DNA from 3 places in the Lysinibacillus sp. FJAT-14222 genome. Region 3 is predicted to be linked to each of the others. Evidence: riboswitches for the same ligand, from Rfam matches in the RefSeq annotation. Region 3 holds a riboswitch; each other region holds the start of a gene.
The links. Region 3 has a riboswitch for S-adenosylmethionine ahead of AN161_RS09250 (O-acetylhomoserine aminocarboxypropyltransferase/cysteine synthase family protein). Riboswitches for the same ligand answer to the same signal wherever they lie in the genome.
Positions count from the first base shown of each region.

Region 1 (3,282 bases), on a different contig from region 3:
TAGTAATAACGGAAATGCTTCTCAAAGTGATAGTAATAGTAATAGCGAAAATGCCTCACAAAGTGACAGTAGTAGCAAAAATGGAAATTCTTCTCAGAGTCAAAGTAGCAACAATGGCGGAAATGCTTCTCAAAGTGAAATTAGTAGCAATAGCGAAAATACTTCTCAAAATGAAAGTAGCAGCAATAGCGGAAATGCTTCTCAAAGTAATAGTAGTAGCAATAGCGAAAATGCCTCACAAAGTGACAGTAGTAGCAATAGCGAAAATTCTGCTCAATGTCAAAATAGCAGTAATGGCGGAAATGCTTCTCAAAGTGAAATTAGTAACAATAACGAAAATTCTGCTCAAAGTGAAAGTAGCAGTAATGGCGGAAATTCTACTCAAAATGAAAGTAACTGCAAGAGCGAAAATACTTCTCAAAATGAAAGTAACAGCAATGGCGGAAATGCTTCTCAAAATGAAAGTAGCAGCAATAGCGGAAATGCTTCTCAAAGTGAAAGTAGTAGCAATAACGAAAACGCTTCTCAAAGTGAAAGTAGCAGTAATGGCGAAAATTCTACTCAAAATAAAAGTGAAAACGATGCCGGCAGTGCTACACAGAATGATAGCGATACTGGAAATACTCCAAACAGTGATAAAAATAAAGATTCGTCGGAAAATTAATAACATAATGAAGTTAAAAATGATGACCTTGAAGTTATTAAGGTCATCATTTTTTCTTTACAATTGCTATTGAACAGCATTAAATATGATATTCAATTTGATCAACAAAATCCCATTCGTATGGTGTTTCTTGATAAACATAGTAATTCAACCAATTCGAGAATAATAAATGCGTATGGGCACGCCACGTATTAATTGGTTCATTTCCTGGATCATCATTTGGGAAGTAATTCACTGGTACATTAATATCTAATCCTTTCGCGACATCCCGACTATATTCATCAGCTAAAGTTGTCGCATCATATTCAAGGTGGCCGGTAATCATGATATTTTTATTGTCCTTAGATTGCACAATAAAAACACCAGCATCTTCTGAATAAGAGAGTAATCGTAAATCAGGATGGTTGCGTACTTCCTCAATAGAAACAGATGTAAAACGAGAATGTGGAGCTGTAAATAAATCACTGAAACCACGTACTAAATCCACTGTTAAATCCGTAATGACATGAGAATATACACCTGAGCATTTAGCAGGAAGCTCAATTTTGCCGATACCGTAATGATGATATAACGCTGCCTGTGCACCCCAACATATATGAAGGACCGATGTTACATTTTTCTTGGACCAATCCATAATTTCTGAAATTTCCTGCCAGTAGTTCACGTCCTCAAAAGCCATTTTTTCAACTGGCGCTCCCGTTATAATCATACCATCATAGCGGCGATGGCGAATTTGATGAAAGGTCGTGTAAAATAACTGTAAGTGTGATTTACTGACATTTTTCGATTCGTGCGTAGCTGTATTTAAAAATGTAATATTGACTTGTAACGGTGTATTACCAAGTAAACGTAGTAATTGCAGTTCTGTTTTCTCTTTTTCCGGCATTAGATTGAAAATTAATATATTTAACGGACGAATTTGCTGAGTTTTCGCTCTGTCCTCTTCCATTACGAAGATTTTTTCCTCACGTAAATGTTCTCCAGCTGGTAAGTTTTTCGGAATATTAATTGGCATCTTGCATTCCCCTCTCTTTTGTTTCTCTCTTTCTAACATCAATTTGTGCCTTAGTATCAATGCGCGGCCTTGCGCAAAGTTCATAAAGTCTTTAATCGATTATTAAACGATAAAATTAAAAAATCCCCCTCATTCCATTTGAGATAGAATGAGAAGGATTTTTATCACGTTCACTCTTATCTCTCAAAGGACAAATCCTTTGCTGGAATTAGCACCTTTCTAACTTTTGTTAGAGGTTGCTGAAGCGTCATCGGGCCAAATCCCTTAGCTTCTCTTGATAAGATTATTTAATTAAAAAGAATTGTAACATGAACAATTAAGAATATCAATAATACATAGAATATTTTGTTATTAACATGCATGGCATTTTGTAATTTGTTCAACACTAATCTTGGAGAGACGCATTGTTTATCTAGCGAAAGCGAAGCGTCAGCTACAAATCTTTTCTGTGCGAAAGCGAAGCGTCAGCTACAAATCTTTTTTGCGCGACAGCGGCAATTACGACAATGCGAAATTGATGGAAAACATGCAGTACTTATGTTAACATATACCTTTAGTAACAGAGAGGAACGTGAAAAGTTTGATTAAAATTGAATTTCCAAAACCAGATTTAGTGATTCGCCAACGCGAGCAAGATTTAAAGCCAGGTGATGTGCCAATCACACCTTACCATGGTTTTATCGACTTCCATAAAATCACGCGTGAAAACGGTGGTATTTTCTTATTCTATAACGAAGAGAACGAACTATTATTTGTCGGTAAAGCACGTAAAATTCGTCAACGTATTAAAAAGCATTTTGAGGACAATGTTTCACCGTTGAAAAATCATCGTGATGAAATTTTCAAAATTGAAGTGTATGAAGTAGAAGATCCAATGGAACGTGAAATTTACGAAACTTACGCGATCAATACATTCCGCGCTAAATACAATGTTGATAAAGTATTTTATTCATAAGACGACAGTCGCTGTTTAACAAAAAAAAGAATCTGCTTAGAGCAGATTCTTTTTTTAATGCCTTTACTCCAAGAAAAATGCTTTACGTTCTTTAGTAATCCATTCTTCAAGCTCCTTATCATCACGCTTTAACAGTCGATTGACAAGGACGTCATGCCATATATAATCCTCTAGTAAATAAATATGAACTGGGTCATTTGTAATAAAAGCCGTTTCCTGATTTGACGGTGAGTGGCCATAAATCATTTTCTGACCATCTACAGATAAAATAAACCAATGAGGCGTGGAAGATTTTCTCGTATATTGTGTTATGCGGTGCCGGTCAATAGATGCCTCATTTTCCTCCACAAACAGTGTAATTCCACGAACTGGAACATGCTCAGACACCTCATGAATATCTTCTCGTAATGCTTCATACATATCTTCCCACATCGATAATATGACTTTTTTCTCCGCTTTTTTTAATAATGACTGACAATAATTGACGATTGCCTCTTTTCCTTTTAGCGTGACAACCTTATGCTCCGCTTCCTGCTCTTTTACCTCTAATTTTTCTAATTGATCACTAATTGACGTGAAATTCGATTGCCAACGTTGCTGAACTTGTTGTAAAAATACAGCGACAGGAATGGAAGAGTACGTCGTTTG
Region 1 covers NZ_LIYL01000012.1:3,353-6,634, reverse strand. Annotated here, with positions in the region: gene AN161_RS27370 (endospore germination permease) at 1-664, shown strand, start outside; gene metA (homoserine O-succinyltransferase) at 744-1,679, opposite strand; SAM riboswitch class I at 1,853-1,963, opposite strand; gene AN161_RS28615 (hypothetical protein) at 2,055-2,267, shown strand; gene AN161_RS05880 (nucleotide excision repair endonuclease) at 2,260-2,634, shown strand; gene AN161_RS05875 (TrmB family transcriptional regulator) at 2,698-3,282, opposite strand, start outside.
Region 1: linked by a shared signal. The riboswitch ahead of metA (homoserine O-succinyltransferase) and the one ahead of AN161_RS09250 (O-acetylhomoserine aminocarboxypropyltransferase/cysteine synthase family protein) in region 3 are both predicted to bind S-adenosylmethionine.

Region 2 (3,282 bases), on a different contig from region 3:
TATATTCAGGAGATTTAAATCAACTTTCAATTGCTTCCACTTTACCGTATCTAATCGATTACAAAAATGATTTCGGTAGTATTATTAAAGGTTTCGATGCAAACAGGGAACAATTTGTGCAAGCTGCAAATAAAAAATTTATTTCCTTTAAAAATGGTTTATCATCACTAATTGATCGACTTGAAGAAACATTAACGGATGTAGAAATTATTAAGGGAATTGCCACTACTAGTGTTAAAAAGCAGGAGAATCAATACTCCGTTACATTAGCAAACGGTAAAATGATTGAAGCAAATCATGTTGTATTGGCACTTCCGAATGAATCGGTACAAAGCATATTGCAGGATGAATCTTTGAACCGCTATTTTGAACAATTCAATACTGCCTCCGCAATTACGATTTATTTAGGATTTGATGTACCCGATAATAGATTACCTGCAGATGGAACAGGCTATATTGTGTCACATAATTCGGATGTTATATGTAATGCAGCAACTTGGACAAGTCGCAAGTGGAAGCACACCTCAGCAGAAGGGAAATTACTTGTGCGACTTTTTTATAAGAGCATTAACCCTGAGTATGAGAGATTACGTTTAATGACAGATGAAGAGTTGGCAGCTGTTGCCCTAGAGGATGTAAGAAAAAGCTTGGGGATTGAGGAAAAACCAACTGTTGTTGATGTGACAAAATGGATCGACCAAATGCCGAAGTATGACTTGGCACATCGTGAAGCGTTGCAAGGTCTAGTACAAGAGCTTGAGAAAAACTATCCAAATCTATCAATAGCGGGATGCTCTTATTTTGGAGTAGGCATAGGTGCTTGTATTCAAAATGGTAAAAAAATTGGTGAGGAGCTTGCTGGAAAACTATCGTAATTGTTTGATTTAAAGCAAAATATAGTATTTCAGGTGGAAATTATCCTCTGTTCAGTGAAATAGTCTTGACTCAATCGTTCGTTAACGATATGATTCTTTTAATTATTTAAAAAATTCATACTACATTCTTATCAAGAGAAGCTGAGGGACTGGCCCTATGAAGCTTCAGCAACCAACTTATTGTCAGGTGCTAAATCCAGAAGACCATTGTGTCGAAGATGAGAAGGAAAAACAATTACGAAACGACGTAAAAGCCTTCTTTTTTTTTGAAAGAAGGCTTTTTTTATTTTAAAGATAAGGGAAGCGAGGCTAGTTTTATGGGATTGCTTGAAAAGTTAAAAACGCATGTTCTTACAGCAGATGGTGCAATTGGTACAGTATTATACGGCTATGGCTTGGAGTACTGTCATGAAGAAATGAATGTTCATAGACCTGAATTAATTGAAAAGATTCATAGAGAATATATAGCAGCTGGAGCCGATATTATTCAAACGAACACTTACGGAGCTAATGCCATAAAGTTAGCCCGCTATGGATTAGAATCACGTGTGCAGCAGTTTAATGAAGCCGCTATGACGATTGCCAAACGAGCAGCGGCAGATGGTGGACAATTTGTCTTGGGTACTATTGGGGGGATCCGTGGTATTCGAAAGAGTGACGCAACATTAGAGGAAATTTTAGCAACGGTTGAAGAGCAAGCAACTGTTTTACTTGCAGGAGTTCCAGACGGCCTTTTACTTGAAACATATTATGATTTTGAAGAGCTAACAGCAACTTTGACAATGCTACGAGCTAAAACAACATTACCGATTATTGCTCAAGTTTCTATGCATGAACCAGGAGTTTTGCAAAATGGAATGAGTTTAAATAACGCTTTACATGAACTTGAAGCGCTAGGTGCTGATATCGTAGGTGTTAACTGTCGCTTAGGTCCTCACCATACTATACAAGCATTTGAAGGTGTAGAGCTTCCTGAAAAGGCATTTATGTCAACGTATCCGAACGCATCTCTTCTTGATTTGGAGGATGGCCGTGTTGTTTATGAATCAGAAGCAGATTATTTTGGTCGAGCAGCTGTAGAGCTTCGAGATCAGGGGGTACGTTTAATCGGTGGCTGCTGTGGTACGACACCGAAGCATATTGCCGCGGCGAAAAAATACTTAGAGGAGCTATCTCCAGTAGAGGAAAAGCACGCGAAGCCAGAAAAAGTAGAGGTTGTACGTGAGGCAGAGCCACCAAATTATGAGCCATTACATGTAAAAGTAAAACGTGAACGCTCAGTTATAGTGGAGTTAGATACACCAAGACATTTAGAAATTGAAGGCTTTATTGAAGGTGCCCAAAAATTATATGAAGCAGGCGCAGATGTAGTCATGATGGCTGATAATTCACTTGCATCCCCAAGAATTAGTAATGTTGCAATGGGTGCCTTACTAAAAGAAACACATGGGGTACGCCCGTTGACACATATAACATGCCGAGATCGTAATTTAATTGGTCTTCAATCACATTTAATGGGATTAAATGCACTAGGCATTCATGATATTTTAGCAGTTACTGGAGATCCGACAAAGGTAGGCGATTTCCCAGGGGCGACTAGCGTTTATGACGTATCTTCAATGGAGCTAATCCAGTTAATAAAACAGTTAAATGAAGGAGTATCATTCTCAGGGAAACCTCTTCGTAAAAAGGCGAATTTCTCTGTAGCGGCTGCGTTTAATCCCAATGTACGTGTATTAGACCGAGCTGTAGCACGATTAGAAAAGAAGATTGAGCATGGGGCAGATTATTTTATTTCACAGCCTGTTTATTCAAAGGAAAAAATCGTGGAAATTTACGAGGCGACAAAGCATTTAGAAACACCAATTTATCTAGGCATTATGCCAGTAACGAGCTATAAAAGTGCGGAGTTCTTACATCATGAAGTGCCGGGCATCAAACTATCTGATGATGCGTTAGCCCGCATGAAGGCTTGTGGTGATGATAAAGAACGCGCAACACTAGAAGGAATTGCAATTGCCAAGGAGTTAGTAGAAGTAGCAGCGGAATATTTCAATGGTATTTACCTCATCACACCATTTTTGCGCTATGATATGACACTAGAATTGATGGAATTTATTGAGCAATTGGATGAACAGAAAAAAGGGGTAAGTATAAATGGCTAAGCACTTGATTGAAGAACAATTAGAAAAACGAATTTTAATTCTTGATGGCGCAATGGGTACAATGCTACAAAATGAAAATTTATCAGCAGAGGATTTTGGCGGCGAGGAATATGATGGCTGTAATGAAAATCTTGTGCTAACTAGACCAGATGTGCTTGAAAAAATTCATGGAAAATATTTAGAGGCTGGAGCAGATATTATTTGTACAAATACATTTGGAAGTACTCCACTTGTATTAAATG
Region 2 covers NZ_LIYL01000025.1:53,654-56,935, forward strand. Annotated here, with positions in the region: gene AN161_RS13345 (protoporphyrinogen oxidase) at 1-875, shown strand, start outside; SAM riboswitch class I at 1,001-1,100, shown strand; gene AN161_RS13350 (bifunctional homocysteine S-methyltransferase/methylenetetrahydrofolate reductase) at 1,193-3,040, shown strand; gene metH (methionine synthase) at 3,033-3,282, shown strand, end outside.
Region 2: linked by a shared signal. The riboswitch ahead of AN161_RS13350 (bifunctional homocysteine S-methyltransferase/methylenetetrahydrofolate reductase) and the one ahead of AN161_RS09250 (O-acetylhomoserine aminocarboxypropyltransferase/cysteine synthase family protein) in region 3 are both predicted to bind S-adenosylmethionine.

Region 3 (3,282 bases):
CTGTCTACTTCTCGTGCCGACTTTTTTCGGGAGTAGTCATAACCGATTAGATTTCTATTTATGTCGAACGGAAATTTCTTTAATTTTATTTATTAAGCTTCTACTTTTTGCTGTGAAGCTGTTACTTGTTCAATAGCTTGTTCTAAATCTGCAATAATGTCTTCCACTGCCTCTAAACCGATGGATAAGCGAATGAGCGACTCGGTTACGCCAGTTTGGATTAACTCCTCAGCTGATAGTTGCTGATGTGTAGTAGATGCTGGATGGATAATTAATGATTTAGCATCCCCTACATTTGCTACGTGCGAGAATAATTTCACACTATCGATTAATTTACGCCCTGCTTCACGTCCACCTTTAATACCAAATGTAAGCACTGAACCGAAGCCATTTCTCAAATATTTTTTTGCTAAATCATGAGTAGGGAAATCTTCTAAGCCATTGTAATTTACATATTCCACAGATGGGTGGTTTCGTAAATATTCAGCTACCGCTAACGCATTTTCATTGTGTTTAGGAATACGCAAATGAAGCGTTTCTAAACCTTGTAATAAATTAAATGCTGCATCTGGACTTAATGTTGGACCGAAGTCGCGTAGTAATTGCACTCGCAGTTTTGTGGCAAATGCAGCCGCTGCTGTGTCAATACCATAACGCAAACCATGATAAGAAGCATCTGGTTCAGTAAAGCCTGGGAAACGTCCACGAGTCCAATCAAACTTCCCTGCGTCTACGACAACGCCGCCTAAAGTTGTACCATGGCCTCCAATCCATTTTGTTGCGGAATGAACGACGATATCGGCACCGAAGTCAATTGGTGTTGAGCCATAAGGTGAAGCAAATGTGCTATCAATAATTAATGGCAAGCCGTTTTCATGTGCTATATTCGCTACTGCCTCAATGTCTAGCACTTTTAAACTTGGGTTACCGTAAATTTCAGCGAACACCGCTTTTGTTTTATCCGTAATAGCTGCTTTGAAATTTTCTGGATTTGTTTCGTCTACAAAAATTGTTTTAATACCGTAGTTTGGTAGTGTGTTTGCCAATAAATTATAAGTACCTCCGTATAAAGAGCTACCTGCAACAATTTCATCCCCTGCCCCAGCAAGGTTTAAAATTGAAAATGCAATAGCTGCTGCACCAGATGAAAGTGCTACCGCTGCTGTACCGCCTTCTAATAAAGCGACGCGTTTTTCAAAAACATCTACAGTTGGGTTTGTAATACGTGTGTAAATATTGCCCGCTTCCTCTAAAGCAAAAAGACGTTGCGCATGAGCTGTGTCTTTAAAAACGAAAGCTGTTGAGCGATATACGGGTACTGTGCGAGATCCTGTTACCGGGTCTGGCTCTTGGCCACCATGTAACAGCAATGTTTCTGGTTTAAAATTTGTCATTGTCTACCTCCAAATGGTTACTTTTTTACGATGGTACCGGAGATGAGGAGGATTTTTTCTGTAGAAAACAAAAACCCCCTTCAGCTAAGAAGAGGGTTGCGGTTGCAAGTTTTCCTCCCCTTATCTGCCAGATCCAAGTAAGAATCTGTAGGAATTAGCACCTTAGCAAGTTCGTCACTTACTGGTTGCCGGGCATCATAGGGCCTATCCCTCCGCCGCTCTTGATAAGAGTATGAGATTCAATTTCCATCGTTGTTACACAGTATAAACATAGACTTTTTTTCTGTCAACAATAAAATTTTATTTTTTCCGAAACTTCTGTCTGCTTTTTTACGTAAAACGAACGCATACACTATTTTAGTATCTATTGGTTTACCACCAAAAGTTGGGTTGATTTCCGTTCCGACTGGGCGCTTTGTTGCTGTCGCTTCGCTTTCGCACAGATCCCAAGGAGTCGCCCAGTCTCCACTCCAATCAACTTATATGCAATGACATACGTTTTAAAGTGTTAGCCCTAAATTTTGGTGATGATCCTATTTATTTTGAAAGGAGAACTTTTATGTTAAAAGCCGTTATCATTTTTCTTCTTGTTGGTTATTTAATTGGTTGTATTCACGGCTCTAAAGTTGCTCAGTTTTTATCCGGGGTAGATTTAAAAAAGACTGGTCATGGCAATGCAGGTGCATCCAATGCAACACTTTCCCTTGGATGGAAATACGGCGTATTAGTTGCACTTATCGATATTGGTAAAGGCGTAGCAGCTATTATCAGTGCCCATATCTATCTAGCAGATGCAACACATTTAACAGAAATACAAGTTTGGCTCTTAACCTATATCATAGCTGCTGGTGTCATTCTTGGTCATAATTTCCCATTCCATATGGGCTTCAATGGCGGTAAAGGAACTGCATCAATCATAGGGATATTACTTGCAATCGATTGGAAAATTGGTTTATTTGCACTCATTTTATTTGTTCTTTTGTCCTTCACGACGAATTATCTAATTGTCGGTGTACTTGAATTTTATCTTGTTTTTTGTACAGCAACATATTTATGGATTCCTGGAGTAGGCCCGACAATTATAGCCCTACTACTTTTAGGAATAGCGATCATTTTGCATATCGAAAATATACAACGCTTAATTCAGGGAACTGAGCCTAAAGTAACTTCTGCATTCAAGAAAAAGAAATAATATTACTTTGGATATTTTTGTCTTTTCTATGACCATATATTTTCTCGTAACCGCCTATTATCGCTATAAATAGAGAGTATTTCACATACTGGTTTTTTTTACAATAAATATACAAATTACTTTCTTAAAAAAGCATCTTACTAGCCGATGTTATAGAAAATTGTAGTCATGTAGAAAGGATGAAAAAGTATGTCTACTTCTGAACAAGCAAAACCAAAACGTAATTTGAAGCCGCTCTGGATTGGATTAGCCTTCGCTTTACTAATCATCATTACTTTTTTACCTAACAACGGCGATTTACCTGTAGCTGGACAACGAGCTCTAGCCATCTTAGCTTTCGCAGTCATTCTTTGGGTTACTGAAGCAGTATCCTACCCCGTTAGCTCAGCCATGATTATTGCTCTTGTTACAATTTTACTAGGTTTAGCTCCATCAATGGAAGATCCAGCGACAGTGCTAGGAACATCAGATGCGTTAAAATTGGCATTAAGTGGATTTAGTAACTCTGCTGTTGCACTAGTAGCCGCTGCTCTTTTCCTAGCAGCAGCCATGCAAATTACCAATTTACATAAACGTCTTGCGCTATGGATACTGTCACTAGTAGGGACAAAAACGAAAGCCATTGTATTTGGTGCTATTTTAGTATCTATAGCGCTCGCATTCTTTGTCCCTTCTGCTACTGCACGTGCAGGCGCA
Region 3 covers NZ_LIYL01000019.1:50,103-53,384, forward strand. Annotated here, with positions in the region: gene AN161_RS09250 (O-acetylhomoserine aminocarboxypropyltransferase/cysteine synthase family protein) at 93-1,394, opposite strand; SAM riboswitch class I at 1,512-1,625, opposite strand; gene AN161_RS09255 (glycerol-3-phosphate acyltransferase) at 1,954-2,586, shown strand; gene AN161_RS09260 (DASS family sodium-coupled anion symporter) at 2,776-3,282, shown strand, end outside.